DNA from 4 places in the Streptomyces sp. NPDC051907 genome. Region 3 is predicted to be linked to each of the others. Evidence: riboswitches for the same ligand, from Rfam matches in the RefSeq annotation. Region 3 holds a riboswitch; each other region holds the start of a gene.

What was found. A riboswitch is a leader RNA that binds a small molecule or an ion and turns the genes downstream of it on or off. The one in region 3 is predicted to bind cyclic di-AMP.
Positions count from the first base shown of each region.
Region 1: it holds a riboswitch for cyclic di-AMP, as region 3 does, so the genes downstream of both, AB0M39_RS19855 (LysM peptidoglycan-binding domain-containing protein) here and AB0M39_RS04945 (NlpC/P60 family protein) in region 3, are expected to answer to the same signal.
Region 2: it holds a riboswitch for cyclic di-AMP, as region 3 does, so the genes downstream of both, AB0M39_RS13940 (M23 family metallopeptidase) here and AB0M39_RS04945 (NlpC/P60 family protein) in region 3, are expected to answer to the same signal.
Region 4: it holds a riboswitch for cyclic di-AMP, as region 3 does, so the genes downstream of both, AB0M39_RS20115 (M23 family metallopeptidase) here and AB0M39_RS04945 (NlpC/P60 family protein) in region 3, are expected to answer to the same signal.

Region 1 covers NZ_JBFAYB010000035.1:26,629-30,883, forward strand. The annotation lists gene AB0M39_RS19850 (hypothetical protein) at 81-461, opposite strand; gene AB0M39_RS19855 (LysM peptidoglycan-binding domain-containing protein) at 1,110-1,916, opposite strand; cyclic di-AMP (ydaO/yuaA leader) riboswitch at 1,921-2,115, opposite strand; gene AB0M39_RS19860 (chitinase C-terminal domain-containing protein) at 2,730-4,255, shown strand, end outside.
Region 2 covers NZ_JBFAYB010000019.1:85,924-90,178, forward strand. The annotation lists gene AB0M39_RS13930 (pitrilysin family protein) at 1-236, shown strand, start outside; gene AB0M39_RS13935 (pitrilysin family protein) at 254-1,636, shown strand; cyclic di-AMP (ydaO/yuaA leader) riboswitch at 1,865-2,027, shown strand; gene AB0M39_RS13940 (M23 family metallopeptidase) at 2,040-2,810, shown strand; gene AB0M39_RS13945 (GntR family transcriptional regulator) at 3,087-3,773, shown strand; gene AB0M39_RS13950 (HPr family phosphocarrier protein) at 3,964-4,245, opposite strand.
Region 3 covers NZ_JBFAYB010000005.1:19,612-23,866, forward strand. The annotation lists gene pcrA (DNA helicase PcrA) at 1-227, opposite strand, end outside; gene AB0M39_RS04940 (hypothetical protein) at 643-1,437, opposite strand; cyclic di-AMP (ydaO/yuaA leader) riboswitch at 1,658-1,821, shown strand; gene AB0M39_RS04945 (NlpC/P60 family protein) at 1,824-3,044, shown strand; gene AB0M39_RS04950 (hypothetical protein) at 3,242-3,595, opposite strand; gene AB0M39_RS04955 (NlpC/P60 family protein) at 3,923-4,255, shown strand, end outside.
Region 4 covers NZ_JBFAYB010000036.1:19,001-23,255, forward strand. The annotation lists gene AB0M39_RS20110 (aldo/keto reductase) at 1-179, opposite strand, end outside; gene AB0M39_RS20115 (M23 family metallopeptidase) at 459-1,520, opposite strand; cyclic di-AMP (ydaO/yuaA leader) riboswitch at 1,532-1,687, opposite strand; gene AB0M39_RS20120 (PP2C family protein-serine/threonine phosphatase) at 1,923-3,095, opposite strand; tRNA gene AB0M39_RS20125 (tRNA-Met) at 3,456-3,529, opposite strand; gene AB0M39_RS20130 (hypothetical protein) at 3,630-4,255, shown strand, end outside.

The DNA.
Region 1 (4,255 bases), on a different contig from region 3:
GCGGGCCGAGGCTGTGCACCAAGCCCCGGCCCGCCCGACGCACGGTCGTGTACGGGCGCCGCGTACGGGTGCCGTGGCGCCTATCGCTGGAGGGTGATCGAGTTGATCGGCGTCAGGTTCTTGTCGATGTACATGAACGCCGGCAGCTTGCCCTCGCAGCCCGCGCCGTTGTAGCCCGTGCAGGTGCTCATCGTCGCGCCGTCGGTCTGGTTGTTGAAGATGCGGTGCGTCCCGAACTGGTTGTTGAGGTTGTGCGCACCGTAGCTGTAGTAGAAGTGCGAGGGCTTGTCGTTGTTCCACCCCGCGTCCTGCGGGTAGATGCACACGGCCCCAGAGGGACATCCGTGGACGGCGGCCGCCGCCTGGGAATTGGTCGCGGCGGAGGCCGCGATCGGCGAGCCGGCGAGCAGGGCGGTGGCCGCGAAAAGCGTCGCAGCCCGCGTGTAGCTCTTCCTCAGCATGCGTGAACTCCTTGGAGATAGAAGAGGGGACCGCCGCTGCAAGGGGCGGCAGCCCGCAGCGTAGGCGGAATAGAGAGCGATACGACCCTGACACTTGTCAGGGTCGCCGATTCGGCCGCGTGCTCTTTTCGACTGCCCATGCGAGGGGGCTATATGACGGTGCTTCACTTTGCTGCCCTGGGGCCGAGTTCGGAGCCGGTCCGCCCAAGAGGCGAATAGCCCGATCGGGGGATGGGGCGCGGGCCGGCGGCAGCCTACGGGGCGCCTTCGGCGGCCGAAGTGCTGGAAGAGTTCCCCGCGCGCGTCGCTCGGGCGGGTCGCCGTCGCCCGCCGGCCGGTTCTGGAGCGGGGGGTCCGCACCGGGACGTCGGAGGGAGCGCGGGACGCGAGCGCGTTTCGCCGGGTGCGCGGCCGCCTCAGCGGCCCGAGCGACCCGGGCAGCTCGAGCGGCCCGAGCGGCCCGAGCGGCCCGAGCGATCCGGGCGGCCCGAGCTGACGGCGGTCGCGCACGGCCCCGGTCTGGCGGAGGGAAGGGCGGCGCGGCTTGCTCGCGTGCGCTTCAGCGGGAGCCGTGCGCCGCGCCTGCGGACAGGCCGGAGCCCCGGTCGCATGGCGCGCCGGGGCTCACAGCAGTGGAGAGGGTGCGGTCTAGTACGGACCGTTCACGTTGTCGATCGAGCCGTACCGGTCGGCCGCGTAGTTGCAGGCGGCGGTGATGTTGGCGACCGGGTCGAAGCTGTCCATCGACGTGCCGGGCACGTGGTACGCGGTGAACGTGGGGTCGATGACCTGCAGGAGTCCCTTGGACGGGGTTCCGGCGACGGCGTTGGAGTCCCAGTTGTTGATGGCCAGCGGGTTGCCGGAGGACTCGCGCATGATGTTGCGGTGGATGCCCTCGTAGGAGCCGGGGATGCCGTGCTCGGCCATGACGTCGAGCGACTCCTTGATCCAGCCGTCGAGGTCGTTGGTGTAGGACTTCTTCGCCGGGGCTGCGACGGGCTCGGCGGCCAGCTGGGTCGTGGGCTCGGAGCGGTCGGCGCGCTCGGCGGACGCCCTGGAGGGGGCCGGCTTCTGAGCGGGCTCGTACGCGGCCTTCTGGCCGAGGGTGAGCTTGAGACCGGGGTGGATCAGCCGCGGGTTGTCGCCGACGGCGCTGCGGTTGTCCTTGTACAGCTTCTTCCAGCCGCCGCTCAGGGAGTGCTCTCGGGCGATCTTGGCGAGGGAGTCGCCGGCGACGACGCGGTAGGTCTTCGGGGCCGCCTGCGGGGCGGCGGCGGGCTGGGCGGCCGTGGCGGCCTGCGCCACGGCGGCGGACGGCGTCGCGGCCGGGGCCGCGCCGGCGGCGGTCGCGCCGAGCACCGGGAGAACGAGCGCGGCTCCGCCCGTGCCCGCGGCGGCGATGCCCCGGGTGAGCGAGCTGGACTTGGGGCGGCGGTGCTTTCCCTTTGCAGGCATGACGAATTCCTCTCCGTCGCCTACGAGGTGAGCTGTCGGGTTCGGACGGGAGATGTCCGGTCGCACTGTGAATACGACTTCACCCCGAGCCGTTCCGGAATCCGGATCGGCGGCTTACCTGGGTCCCCCGCTCCTGCCGTGCGTAAGTGAGTGGGTGGGAGGGATTCCGGACAGCGGCAGGATTCGGCGTTCCATCCGGATTGACGGTGACGTTAGGCGAGAAAGCCGGGAAGGAACAAGCCCCGAATTCGAATAGGGAATGCGAGAGGCCTGTTCCGTAGCGATCAGAACCGCCGGCCCCCTTTGATCGAATAACCCAACTTTCTTTGCGCAGAACGGAAGTGCCCTCAGCGGCCCCCCGGGACCCGCAGCCGCCGGCGTGACCCATTTCACTGAAGGGGATACGGGTCGGAATGCGGCACGACGGCGTACCAGAGCACGATATTTCGCATGAGCAGCCCGCAATCCAGACAGCACTTTCTAAACACGCTTCAATAATGCGAATACGGAGCTTTTCGGACACTGTGGGCGCTGGGCGAATGCTGCTTTCCATATCAAAACGGGCATACTGCCACCCGGTCGATTCGGCCGCCCCGACCCCTCCCCCGCATCGCCGCTCCCGCGCCATCCGAGATGGTCCAGACCTATTGACGTAATGGTCTAGTCCTTTTAATCTCTGCGTCACCTCACGGATCCCGCCCTGGGCGTGCGCACGCCCAGGACCCAACCCGTCCCATCCCCATGCCAGTTGTGCGACGCCGCCGCCCTGCACCCCCTGGCGGGTGCAGAAGACCCCCCTCAGGAGGATCCACCGTGCCGTCCCCCACCCGTACGAGAGCATCGCTGCTCGCCGTCGGCGCAGCCGCCGCCGCGCTGCTGGCCGGCTCGCTCTCGGCAGGCGTCTCACAGGCCGCCGGCCAGGAGTCCTGTCGTCCCGACGGGCTCTACACGACGCCAGGCGTCGACGTTCCGTACTGCTCCGTCTACGACGCCGAGGGCCGGGAGAAGATGGGCGCGGACCACCAGCGCCGCGTCATCGGCTACTTCACCGGCTGGCGCACCGGCAGGGACGGCACACCCGCCTACCTGGCCTCCGACATTCCCTGGGACAAGGTCACCCACGTCAATTACGCCTTCGGGCACATCGACTCCGCAGGCAGGCTGTCGGTCGGGAAAGACGGAGCGGCCAACGCCGCCACCGGGATGACCTGGCCAGGCGTGGCCGGGGCGGAGATGGACCCCGCGCTGCCGTACAAGGGCCACTTCAATCTCCTGACGAAGTTCAAGAAGCAGCATCCCCACGTGAAATCGCTGATCTCCGTCGGCGGCTGGGCCGAGACCGGCGGCTACTTCGGCGACGACGGCGCCCGGGTGAACTCCGGCGGCTTCTACTCGATGGCCACCAACGCCGACGGCTCGGTGAACCAGAGGGGCATCGACGCCGTCGCCGATTCGGCCGTCGACTTCGTCGAGAAGTACGGCTTCAACGGCGTCGACATCGACTACGAATACCCGACGTCGATGAAGGACGCGGGCAATCCGCTCGACTACCAGATCTCCAACGCCCGCCGGGCGGGGCTCGTCAAGGGCTACGCGGCGCTGATGAAGACCCTGCGCGAGAAGCTCGACCGGGCCGGCGCGGCGGACGGCAGGCACTATCTGCTGACCGTGGCGGCGCCCTCGTCCGGCTATCTGCTGCGCGGGATGGAGACCTTCCAGGTCCAGAAATATCTGGACTACGTCAACATCATGTCGTATGACCTGCATGGCGCGTGGAACGAGTACGTCGGCCCCAACGCCTCGCTCTTCGACGACGGCAAGGACGCCGAGCTGGCCGCGGCGGGCGTCTACTCCACGTCCCAGTACGGCGGCATCGGATACCTCAACACCGACTGGGCGTACCACTACTTCCGCGGATCGATGCCGGCCGGCCGCATCAACATCGGCCTCCCCTACTACACGCGCGGCTTCAAGAACGTGCAGGGCGGCACAGACGGTCTGTGGGGCAGGGCCCCCTCGACCACCTGCCCGGCCGGGGCCGGACTGACCAAGTGCGGCGACGGGGCCGTCGGCATCGACAACCTGTGGCACGACAAGGACACCGCCGGCAAGGAGTCCCCGGCCGGGTCCAACCCCATGTGGCATGCCAAGAACCTCGAGAAGGGCATCGTCGGGGACTATGTCTCCCAGTACGGCTTCCCCTCGAACACCACGCTGACCGGCACATATGCCCGTAAGTACGACTCCACGCTCGTCGCCCCCTGGCTCTGGAACGCGCAGAAGAAGGTCTTCCTCTCCACCGAGGACGAGCAGTCCGTCGCCGCCAAGGCGGACTATGT
Region 2 (4,255 bases), on a different contig from region 3:
TCGGCACGGTCGCCGGGCGCGCCGACGAACTGTGCCGGTTCGCCGTGCTGTTCGGCGACCCCCAGCTGGCGCTGACCGCCGTGCAGCGGGTGCTGGAGGTGACCGCCGAGGAGGTGCAGGCGGTCGCCAAGGCCCGGCTGCGCCCCGAGAACAGGGCGGTGCTGGTCTACGAGCCGGTCGCCGCCGAAGACGGCGCCGACAACGACAGCGACGACAACGAGGGAGCCGACCAGTGAGCGACGCTGCCGTCAGCATGGACTTCCACCCGCAGCCGCAGGCCGGCGAGGCCAGGCCGTGGGCCTTCCCGGCCCCCGAGCGCGGCACGCTCGACAACGGCCTGACCGTGCTGCGCTGCCACCGCCCCGGCCAGCAGGTCGTGGCCGTGGAGCTCTCCCTCGACGCTCCCCTGGACGCCGAGCCGGAGGGCCTCGACGGCGTCGCCACGATCATGGCGCGCGCCCTGTCCGAGGGCACCGACAAGCGCTCGGCGGAGGAGTTCGCCGCCGAGCTGGAGCGCTGCGGCGCCACCCTGGACGCGCACGCCGACCACCCCGGCGTCCGGGTCTCTCTGGAGGTCCCGGTCTCCCGGCTGCCCAAGGCGCTCGGCCTGCTGTCCGAGGCCCTGCGCGCGCCCGCGTTCGCGAGCAGCGAGGTCGAGCGCCTGGTCCGCAACCGCCTGGACGAGATCCCGCACGAGCAGGCCAACCCGGCCCGCCGCGCCGCCAAGGAGCTGTCCAAGCAGCTCTTCCCGGCCTCCTCGCGCATGTCGCGCCCCCGCCAGGGCACGGAGGAGACCGTCAAGCGCATCGACGCGGCGGCCGTGCGTGCCTTCTTCGAGGGGCATGTGCGGCCCGCCACGGGCACCGCGGTGATCGTGGGCGACCTGACGGGCGTCGACCTGGACGCCGTCCTCGCCGACACCCTGGGCGGCTGGACCGGCGACAAGGCCGATCTGCGCCCCATGCCGCCGATCACCGCGGACGACACCGGCCGCGTGGTGATCGTGGACCGGCCCGGCGCCGTGCAGACGCAGCTGCTGATCGGCCGCATCGGCGCGGACCGGCACGACCGCGTCTGGCCGGCGCAGGTCCTCGGCTCGTACTGCCTGGGCGGCACCCTCACCTCCCGGCTGGACCGCGTCCTGCGCGAGGAGAAGGGCTACACCTACGGCGTACGGGCCTTCGGCCAGGTGCTGCGCTCCGCATCCCCGACCGCCCCGGGCGGGGCCACGGGCGCCTCGATGCTCGCCATCAGCGGCTCCGTGGACACCCCCAACACCGGCCCGGCGCTGGACGACCTCTGGAAGGTGCTGCGCACGCTCGCGGCCGAGGGCCTCACCGACGCCGAGCGCGACGTCGCCGTGCAGAACCTGGTGGGCGTGGCCCCGCTGAAGTACGAGACGGCCGCGTCCGTCGCGGGCACGCTCGCCGACCAGGTCGAGCAGCACCTCCCGGACGACTATCAGGCGCAGTTGTACGTACGGCTCGCCGAGACGGGCACCGTGGAGGCGACGGCCGCGGCCGTCAGCGCCTTCCCGGTGGACCGCATGGTCACCGTGCTCGTCGGCGACGCCGCGCAGATCGCGGAGCCGGTCAAGGCGCTGGGCATCGGCGAAGTGACTGTTGTCACAGGCTGATTGACCTCCCGCCGTCCCCGGCGCGCGGCACGACAACTCCACAGCAGGAAACGGAACCCCGGCTTCAGTGCGATGCCCGGGGTTCCGTCGTATGTCCGTTTTGTTGGCTAGTTGCCTGTCTGCCCTGTGGCGTGCGCTACAAAAAGGGCCGTCTGTTTGGCGATTGAAAGAGCGCCCGCCTAGCGTCAGTGCGGCTGTTCGCCAGTAGCCCGCCGCACCCGCGGCATCGGACAGTCATCGCCGAGTCCCCGTCAGGCGCGAGCCTGGGGAGCCGGGGACCCACTCAGTCCCTGGGGTGAATCGGACGCCTTCGCAGCCGCGGAGGGGCCCGTAGGAGACCTTCCTGCTCCGAACCCGTCAGCTAACCCGGTAGGCGAGAAGGAAGGAAAGGATCAGCCTCTCCATGGCGTTCACCCGTGCCACCGGGAAGCACCGTGCCCCGAGCCGCCTGTCGCGCAAGAGCGCGAACATGGCAGGCGTAGCGGCCCTCGCCACCACCGGCGTCATCGGAACCCTCGCTTCCCCGGCGCTCGCCGCCGAGCCCGGCGCCCCCTCCATGGAGGACACCGGCACCCTGCAGACAGTCGCCGTCGACTCCCTCGCGGACGAGATCGCCGACCAGGCCGAGGTGCAGCGGCTGGAGGCCGACCGCGCCGCCGCCAAGGCGAAGGCCGAGGCCGAGGCGAAGCGCCAGGCCGAGGCCCGCGTCAAGGAGGCCCGCGAGGCCAAGGAGCGCGCCGACCGCGAGGCAGAGCGCAAGCGCCTGCTCTCCTTCACCGCCCCGGTCGCCGGCTCGTATGTCAGCACCGCCTACCAGGCCGGCGGCGCCGCCTGGTCCTCCGGCAGCCACACCGGCGTCGACTTCCACGCCGCCTCCGGCTCCTCGGTCGTGTCCGTCGGCATGGGCACCGTCGTGGAGGCGGGCTGGGGCGGCGCGTACGGCAACAACGTCGTGATCAAGATGCACGACGGCACGTACACGCAGTACGGCCACCTCTCCTCCATCGGCGTCTCGGTCGGCCAGGACGTCACCCCGGGCCAGCAGATCGGCCTCTCCGGCTCCACCGGCAACTCCTCGGGCCCCCACCTCCACTTCGAGGCCCGGAGCACGGCGGAGTACGGCTCCGACATCAACCCGGTCTCCTACCTGCGCTCCCACGGCGTCAAGGTCTGATCACCGGCCGCCGGGCGCCCGCACCAGGGCGCCGCGCGTCCGCCTGATCCCGCTCTCCTTCTCGAAGGCCCCGGTCCCCGCCGGGGCCTTCGGCGTTCCCCGGCCCCGCCCGCCTCCCGGCCCCCGAACCGCCCTCGCCGTCGCCCGCGGCGCTTCCTGGCCAAAAGGTGTCCATGGATTTCGGTGGGCCATCGGAAAATCGCGTCCGTTGCAATAGGGTTGCCGAACAGAAGTCAATCGGCTGCGTTTCGCGCGGATTAAAGCGGAGGTTCGGTCATGCGCATTCCTGCGCATTCGGTATGCACGGCGATCCGCGACGACATCGTCTCCGGTGTATTCGCGCGCGGCAGCCGGCTCACCGAGGAGCAGCTCGCCCGCCGCTACGGCGTCTCCCGGGTCCCGGTGCGCGAGGCCCTGCGCACCCTGGAGTCCGAGGGCTTCGTCACTACCCGCCGGCACGCCGGCGCCTGTGTCGCCGAGCCCACCGAGCAGGAGGCCGCGGACCTGCTGGACATCCGTCTGCTGCTGGAGCCGCTGGGCGCCGCCCGCGCCGCCCAGCGCCGCACCGACGCGCACCTCAAGGTGCTGCGCGGCCTGGTCAGGCTGGGCCAGGAGCGGGCGCGGCGCGGCCAGGGCGAGGATCTGCGCTCCCTGGGCGGCTGGTTCCACGAGACGCTCGCCCAGGCCTCCCAGAGCCCCGGGCTGACCGCCCTGCTCACCCAGCTGCGGCACAAGATCGCGTGGATGTACGCGGTCGAGCAGCCGGCCAGGCCCGTCGAGTCCTGGGCCGAGCACGGCGCGATCGTGGACGCGGTGGCGCGCGGCGACGGCGAGCGCGCCCGCGCGCTGACCGCCCTGCACGCCGAGCGGGCGGTGGCCGCTCACCGGCTGCGCGGACAGGAGCGCACAAGGACCGTGAGGACTTCGCAACATGCCGTAAACACCGCGAGCCTCCGGCATTAACAGTCGCGCCGTATACAAAGGGAAGGAATTATCGGGGGGCCTGTCCTGCTGCCCGAATTCCTATTCCGGTCTGTCGGTCTGTCCCTGGATCCGCTCGCGTGGATCCAGCCGGATATCTCCGTCCCGGAATAGAACGGAGCCGCGGTCTCCCGAATTCGGGATCCGCGGCTCTGTCGTGGGCGACTGCGGCTCAGACGGTCTCCGGGAGCTCCTCGAGGCCCTCGGCGACCAGCTTGGCCAGACGGTCCAGGGCGACGTCGGCGCCGTCCGCCTCGGAGGCGAGCACGATCTCCTCGCCGCCCTGCGCGCCCAGCCCGAGCACGGCGAGCATGGAGGCGGCGTTGACGGGGCTGCCGTCGGCCTTGGCGATCGTCACGGGGACGCCGGACGCCGTGGCGGCACGGACGAAGATGGAAGCGGGGCGGGCGTGAAGGCCCTCGGCCCAGCCGACATTGACGCGGCGCTCAGCCATGGTGTTGCCC
Region 3 (4,255 bases):
GCGGCCCGCTGCTGCTCGTTCAGCCCCTCGAGCAGGGCGGCGGGGTCCACGACGGTGCGGGGGGCGCCGTCCCGGTGGTACGGATCCCGGGCCGGGGGCACGTCGAACGCGCCCTGGAAGAGATCGTCCGGAACCTGCTCCGGATCGGAGTCCTCGGGCGGCGGCGGGTGCTCCTCCGTGTGGGGCTGGAGGTCCGCCAGGAAGCTGTCGTCAAAGAGGCTGCTCATCGCTCTACGAGTCTAGGCGGCCGCACTGACAGCCCGCGGCCGCATTCGCATACGGCCCCGGTCGCGTCCGAATACGACGGGGAGCCGCGTCCGAATACGGGCGGGACCCGCGGCCGGATGCGGCTGGCTGGCGTGTCCGGACGCGGGCGGGGCGGGCCCTGAAGGGGCAGGGGCAGGCACTACGGGCCGGGGGCAGGTCTGGCCAGGCCAGGCCAGGCCACGGTCGTACGACGTCACGACCCGCGACCCCATGCCAGTACGCGGCGGCCAGGACCCCCCGCGCAGGCCCCAGGCTCCCTGCCCAGGCCGCACGCCCCAGCGCGCCGCACCCCGCCCGCCCCCGGCCGCTTGAAGCTCACAGCCTCACAGCCGCCTCACGGCCGCCGATCTCCCCTGACCCGGCGCCCGCGACCGGCTACGGCTCCTGGTTCTGCTGCTCCCGTTTCCTCATCACTTCCGGGTCCGGGTACAGATCTGCCACGTCGGCCGACGGCACGATCTCGGACGGCTGGGGCGGCACGACCTTCACCGGCTTGTCGACCTCGCTGAGCGTCAGCGAAACGGGCTCGTCGTCGATCTCGAACTCGATGGCCTGTGGAGCGGTCCCGCCCTTGACCGAGAGATAGACGGTCACCCCGTCGTCCTCGGGCTGCTGGACGAGCGGTATCAGCTTCTCCTCCGGCTTGTCCCGCGCCTCGTAGCGCGTCGTCCCGGGGTTCAGCCGCTTCGCCGACTCCACGCTCTCCGGGATGGAGGCGAAGCCGCGGTCGAGATCGCAGAGCCTGAGCGTCTCGTCGTCCTTCATCTCGCTCGGCGTCAGCTCGATCCACTTTCCGCGCGCCTTCTCGGCGGCGGGTTCGTACTTCGCCACCTGCTCCGGGCCGATCACGGTCGCGAGCTGTCGGTACTGCTTGAGCATCTCGTCGTCGAGGCGGATCCAGGCGCGCTCGCCGCGTTGCGCGATCACCTCGGTGAACGCGAAGGGGGCCTTCTCGGTCTTCCCCGCGCAGTTGCCGTCTCGGTCGCCGCGGAGGTCGTGTGCGGAGCTTTGCAACCTGGCCGACCGATACCCCTTCAACTCCTTGAGCGACTGCGACATCAGCCGCCCGTCGCTCTTCGGGTCGGGCGCGGAGCTCTCGCCGCCCTTCCCCGAGCTCTGCGACTCCTCCCCCGAGCCGCAGCCGCTCGCCACCGCCGCCAGTAAGGCCATGGCACACATTCCAGCCAAACCTGACTTTCTCTTCCCCACCCCTGAACCTTCCAGTAACCGGGCTCAATCCCGGGACTCACCAGTCAAACGTCCACAGGTTCTCACTTTGGTCACGAAAATGTATCGGGCATATCGACCATCAACCTTCACAACAGCCACACGTATTGGCTAGCGTGCTCGATCAGGTGGTCCCGTCCCCCCTTGGCGAACCACGCCAATCGGGTCGCCTGCGCCGAATTCGGACTATCCACACGGAAGTTCGGAACCGGGGACCCACTTTGCACACTTGGGGTGAATCGGACCGCGACCCACTCGGTCCGTAGGGCGATCTTCCGTTCCGCCCGAACCCGACAGCTAACCCGGTAGGCGGTCCACGGAAGAAGGAGATGTCGGCCTTGGCGTCGCATCGCAAGCCGCGTACCCGTACCGGAATCCCCGGGATGGCCGGAATACGCACCAACTCCCCCGCCGTCGGGTTCACTACGGCTGCGCTCGCCGGCGTCACCCTGCTGTCGACGCAGAGCGCCGACGCGGCGCCCGCCGACCCGAACCCCTCCGTCGAGGAAGTACAGAAGAAGGTCGACGACCTGTACCGGCAGGCCGGTTCGGAGACCCAGCGCTACAACAAGGCCAAGGAGGCCACCGCCGAGAAGCGGCGCGAGGTCGACGGGATGCTCGACGAGGCCGCCAAGCGCACCGACAAGCTCAACGAGTCACGGCAGGCCCTCGGCAACTACGCCGCCGCGCAGTACCGGACGGGCGCGGTCACTCCGACCGCCGCGCTGCTGTTCGCGGACAGCCCGGAGTCGTACTTCGACCAGACGCAGCTGATGGACCGGATGACCGACCGTCAGCGCAAGGTCATCGACGACTACGAGACCGAGCGCGCCGAAGCGGCCGAGCAGCGCACGGAGGCGACCAAGAGCCTCGAGTCGCTCACGGAGTCCCAGAAGACGCTGCAGACCAGCAAGCGCGAGGTGCAGGCCAAGCTCGCCGAGGCGCGCTCGCTGCTGTCGAGGCTGACGGCGGACGAGAAGGCGCGGGTCGCGGAGCTCGAGCGCAAGAAGCAGGAAGAGGCCCGCCGCAAGGCCGAGGCGAAGGCCAAGGAGGAGGCGGAGGCCCGCGAGAAGGCCGAGGCGGAGGCTGAGGCCGAGCGCCGCCGCCAGGAGCAGAACGAGGGCGGCACAGGCCCGGGCACGGGCACGAACCCCGGCTCCGGTACGGGCCCCGGTACTGCCCCCGGCGACGGCTCGTACGCCACCAAGGCCGCCAAGGTCCTCTCCTTCGCTCGCGCCCAGATCGGCAAGCCGTACGTCTGGGGAGCGACCGGCCCCAGCTCGTACGACTGCTCCGGCCTGACCCAGGCCGCCTGGAAGGCCGCAGGCGTCGACCTGCCGCGTACCACCTGGGACCAGGTCAAGGCCGGCGAGCGCGTCGCCACGGAGGACCTGCTCCCCGGCGACCTGGTCTTCTTCTACGACGACATCAGCCACGTCGGCATCTACATCGGCGACGGCAAGATGATCCACGCCCCCAAGCCGGGCGCGAACGTCCGCGAGGAGTCGATCTACTACATGCCGATCTACGGCAGCGTCCGCCCGGCCTGACCCCGGGGACCCTACGGAGACGGCTCCAGACCGGGCATCAGCCCCGCGCCTGGGTCGCCGACCTGGCGGCCGCGTAGCAGCCCAGCGCCTCCCAGGCGTTCGCCGTCGCCGGCGCGCCTGGGAGGCGTCCGCGCTCCAGCGGACGCCTCACGCGTCCACGCCGTCTCACATCCAGGCCGCCTCACGTCCACGCCGACTCACGTCCACAGCGTCGCGATGAAGATGTTGGCGATCGTCAGGCCGCCCACCGCCCCGAAGACCGCCTTCTCCACCCGCTCCTCGTCCCGCTTGACGTACACCAGGGCGAGGATCACCACCAGCACCGCCAGCTTGACGCCGATCTTGAGGTTGTTCACCGGCTGGTCGTCCGCCTGGTTGAGGCCCACCAGCGCCACGCCCGTGACCAGCATGGTCAGCGCGCCGTGCAGCATCGCCGGGACGAACCGCGCCGTCCCCGCCCCCATCGCCTTCATCTGGGTGAGGAAACCCCCGAGCAGCGAGGCGATGCCGATGATGTGCAGGGCCACGAAGACATTGATCAATACGTCCATGAGGCGGAGCCTAACCGGCCCCATACCACCGCTCTCCGGTCAGGTATGCCTCATTCGTCGCATCGGTCACACGGGACGGGAACCCGGTCCGGCGCCATGGGCCCGGCACTCATAACGCGCCTTGTGCTGTCCACCTTTGTGCAATATCGGTCCGTACGCCTCACCCCCGTGACCTCCAGGCTTAGCGTCCTCCCTCAGGTGACCGACTCCCCACCGCCGCCGGACCCTCCCGGCGACAGTCGGCCGCCACCGCCGAGGAATCCGGCGGCGGGCCGCTCCCCCTGTGCGGTCCGTCGCCGGACCCGGACCCGCAGGGATCGGAAGGACGTGGACGCCCTCGTGGCAGTGCACCGGAAACCCAAGCAGTATCCGCTCACCGGGCCCGCCGCCCGGACCGCCGCCACCCTCGCGCTCGCCGGCGCGGCGACCGCCACCGCCTTCGAGGGCACCGGGTACGCCGAGCCCGCCCTCACCCCCGCTCAGGTCAAGGCCAAGGTCGACAAGCTGTACCAGGAGGCGGAGGCCGCCGCGGAGAAGTACAACGGGGCCAAGGAGCAGGCCGCCGAGGCGCGCACCGCGCTGGACTCGCTGCGGGACGAGGCCGTGCGCAGGACCGAGCGGCTCAACAACTCGCGCATGGCGCTCGGCTCGATCGCCACC
Region 4 (4,255 bases), on a different contig from region 3:
CCCGGGGCCCAGGCGGAGTAGAGGTCCGCGGTGTCGACGAAGTTGCCGCCGCCGGCGGTGTACGCGTCGAGCACGGCGAAGGTCTGCGTCGCGTCGGCGGTCCAGCCGAAGACGTTGCCGCCGAGGGCGAGGGGGAAGACGGAGAGCTCTGAGGCGCCGAGAGGCCTGAGTGAAGTCATGGGGAGATCAACACCCCAGCGGGGACAGGGTATTCCGAGCGCGGGAACGAGAACAAGCCACTGTTCGGCACCGGCGGCGACGGCCTCCGCTGCTCGGCGCCGCTCCTCGGCACCCCTGCTCAGCCGCGCGAGCACCCGGCAGTCCCTGTGTCCGCGCGAGCATCCGGCGCTGCCGGCGTCAACGCGAGGACCCGGCAATCCCCGTGTCAACGCGAAGACCCGGCAGTCCTGGCGTCGGGGGGTGTGCGCCAGACCCGCCGGGGGTTCAGTGAGCGGTGCTCAGACCGTCAGGCCCTTGTCGCGCAGCCAGGCCGCCGGGTCGATGCCCGAGCCGCCCGCCGTGTGGACCTCGAGGTGCAGGTGCGGGCCGGTCACATTGCCGGTCGCGCCGACACGGCCGATGGTCTCGCCCGTGCCCACCTTCTGGCCCGCTCCCACGGTCATCGAGGACAGGTGGGCGTACCAGATCTCCGTGCCGTCCTCCAGCTCGAGGACGACGCGGTAGCCGTACGAGCCGGACCAGGCGGCCGACTTGACCGTGCCGCTGTGGACCGCCTTGGCCGGGGTGCCGGTCGGCGCGGCGAAGTCCAGGCCGGTGTGCTGGCCCGAGGACCACATGGAGCCGGACTCGCCGTAGGTCGAGGTGATCGTGTACGAGGAGGTGGGCAGGGAGTAGCTCGCGGCGAGCTTGGCCAGCCGCTCCGCCTCCGCCTTGGCCTTCGCGGCCTCCTCCGCCTTGCGCTTCTCCTCGGCGGCCTTGGCCTCGGCCTCGCTCTGCTGCTTCTCGGCGGCGGCCGCTGCCTTCTCGGCGGCGAGCTTCTCGGCGGCGGCCTTCGCGTCGGCGTCCGCCTCGGCCTGCTGCTGCTCGGCCTGCTGGAGGATGCGGGCGCGCAGAGCCTCGCCGGCGCCGCCCTGGTCTGCGACGGCCGTGCTGCCCGCGCTCTGGTCGGCGGCGAGCCCCATGGCGGCGGCCGCGGTGGTGTTCTGGTCGTCGGACTCGCCGTTGGAGTCGTCGGAGATGAGGGAGCCGACGCCCGGGAGGGACTCGGCGTCCGGAAGGTCGGGAAGCGATATCGAGACCGGCGGCTTGTCCTGCGCGGTGGCGATGCCGCCCGCGCCGACCGCTGCGATCACGCCGACGCCGAGGACCGTGGAGCTGCGGGCGATGCCGCCGCGCTGCTTGACGACCCGGTGCTTTCCGCGCACCGGACGGACGGTGTCCGCCGTGGGGTTCCACTCGCCGAACGTCGGCTCTGCCGATGTCTCGTCACCGAAGTAGGGCGATTCAAAAGGGACTTCAGTCGCCCGGGGAGCTTCGGGGGCAGGCCTGTTGGACGCCACGGAGGCGCACTCCTTTCCTTCCTTCTCGCCTACCGGGTTAGCTGACGGGTTCGGAGCAGGAAGGTCTCCTACGGTCGCTTCGGCCGCGAACTGCACGGCAAAAGACGTCCGATTCACCCCAATTGGTGGTTCCCCGGTTCCCTTGCGGGATTCGGCGCGTGCGCACGGTGCCGTCATGTCGACGGCTGGGACGACCGCGCTGCGTTATCGAACGTTAATAGACACCGGGGTCTGATTCCAAGCTGTTCTTGTTGATCGTTAAGGAGATTGACCAACCCTTAACGGGACATACAGGTCTGGAATCGGGCGAGTTGACCGCCACACCGGCACCTAGAGGAACATCTACGTCAACCCCACGCACCTGACAGTGCATCAAATGTTATGCGGAGGGGCACCCTTCGGTTACGGACCGTGGGCGTCCTCGCGCCCGTCGTCCGCCGCGCTGACGACCGGCACGGTCCTGCGCCGCTCCGGCTGCCCCTCGACGGGCCTCGTGACCGCGAGGAGCGCCATGTCGTCGGTCGTCCCGCCGCCCGTGTGCCGGCGCACATCGTCCACGAGCGCGTCCAGCAGCTCCTCGGGCCCGGGGAAGATCCGGCCGCCGAGCCGCCCGCCCGGGTCGTAGAAGACACCGGCCGCATCCCGCGCCTCGGAGAGCCCGTCGGTGTAGAGCAGGAGGGTGGCCCCCGGGGGGTACGGATACTCCTCGGCCCGGTCCGGCCAGAGCCCCAGGTCGCCCATCCCCAGCGGCAGCGCGGCGTCGGTCGGCTCCAGCAGGTCCAGATCCCCGTCGACGTAGAGCATCAGCGGCTCGGGGTGGCCGCGGTTGACCACCCGCACCGCGCCGTCCTCCCGTGGGATCTCGGCGAGCACGGCGGTGGTGAAGCCCTCGACGGCGTCCAGCCCGGGCCGCCGGATCCCCTCGCGCGCCAGCGCCCGCTCCAGACGCTCGGCGACGCCCTCCAGCGAGCTCTCCTGCTCGGCCGCCTCCCGGAACGCCCCGATGACGACGGCGACGGCCTCGACGGCGTCCAGCCCCTTGCCGCGTACGTCCCCGACGATCAGCCGTACGCCGTACGCGGTGTCCTGCACGGCGAACAGGTCGCCGCCGATGAACGCGTCCGCCTGCGCCGCCTCGTACCGCGCGGCTACATGGAGCCCGCCGATCCGGTCGGAGGGCGTGGGCAGCACGGCGCGCTGCGCGGTCTCCGCGATGACGCGCGCGGAGGCGAGCCGCTCGCCGCTGAGCCGTACGACCCGGTTGATGAGCAGCGCCAGCCCGGAGACGGTGACGACGGTGGACACCTCGGTGTACGCCGTGACCTGGGACACGGTCTGGTTGTAGAAGTGCAGCCCGACGACGGCCGCGGTCGCCGCGATGCCGGTCAGCAGGGTGGTGAGCAGGGAGAAGAAGGGCGCGGCGATGAGTGGGGCCGCCGCGAAGAAGGGCACGGCGGTGAATCTGGGCGGGGTGAGGACGTCGAAGACCACCCCGCCGACGATCATCAGCGCGGGCAGCGCCCGGACGAACAGTTGAGCGATGTAGCCGCCGCCGGCCTGCTTTCGGTGCCCCACCGATGATCTCCTGCCCAGTCCGCCCACGGCTGCGGACGGTACCGCGCCCTCCCCAGGCTGGCCGGAGCCGCGCCGTGCGGCGACTCGCCGTCGGCCAAGTGGGGGATACGACGCGGGGGCGTATCGAGGCGGCGACGGGCGTACGGCGAGGTGCGCGGGCGTGCGACCCGCGAAACGGCGCATGCTTCCCGTGCTCCGCGCCGGGCGGGGGACGGGCGGGCGCCTGGCCTCGGACTCCTGGCACCTGGCCTCGGGCTGCTGGCGCCTGGCTCCTGGCGCCCTGGCGCCCTGGTGCCTGAGACTTCTGGGCATACGACAGCGGCCCGGCACTCTGATCGAGTGCCGGGCCGCTGCTGCTAGTAGCGGGGACAGGATTTGAACCTGCGACCTCTGGGTTATGAGCCCAGCGAGCTACCGAGCTGCTCCACCCCGCGTCGGTGAACACAACCTTACGCCATCCGGAGCATGATCAAAGCCATTTATGAGTACGACCGCTCTTCCGCCCCTCCAAAGGCGGCCGCGACCATCTGCCATATGGCTGAGACACCAGTGAATTCGGAGAGGCCGACGGCGGCTCGGACGGCCGGGCATCTGCTGCTCGTCTGGATCGTCGGAGCGGCCCTCGCGCCCGCGCTCGGGTTCGCGACGGTCGGCGCGGTGTGGGTCGGCGGGCCGGGCGCCACGCTGGCCGTGCTGCTCGTTGGCGGCCTTCTCTCCATCGCGGCACTGGCCGCGACGGGACTGGTCGTACGCGACGTGGTGCCGCTCTGCGCGACGGCCCGCGGCCTGATGGGCTGGGCGGCGACCGTCCTCGTCGGCGGCACGCTGGGGGCGCTCGGCGGGTTCGCGGCCTGGACCACGGACGAGTTCGACCTGGGCGGCGCGGACATGAGGATCGCGCTGAGCGGGCTTCCGTACGCCGTGGTCGCCGCGTTCTTCGTCCCGAGCCGGTCCGTGCGGCTGACCTCCGCGGTCGCACTCGCCGGGACCCTGGCGTTCACCACGTACACGCTCCAGGAGGCCGGCGAACGCGACCGGCTGGACTCCCTCCTGAACCGCAGCGGGCTCGCCCGCGAGGAGCGGCTGCTCATCGAGCCGCCCGGCGGGCTCGAGGCGGAGGAGGGCAGCGGCACGCTGGGACCGAACGAGTTCCGGATGCA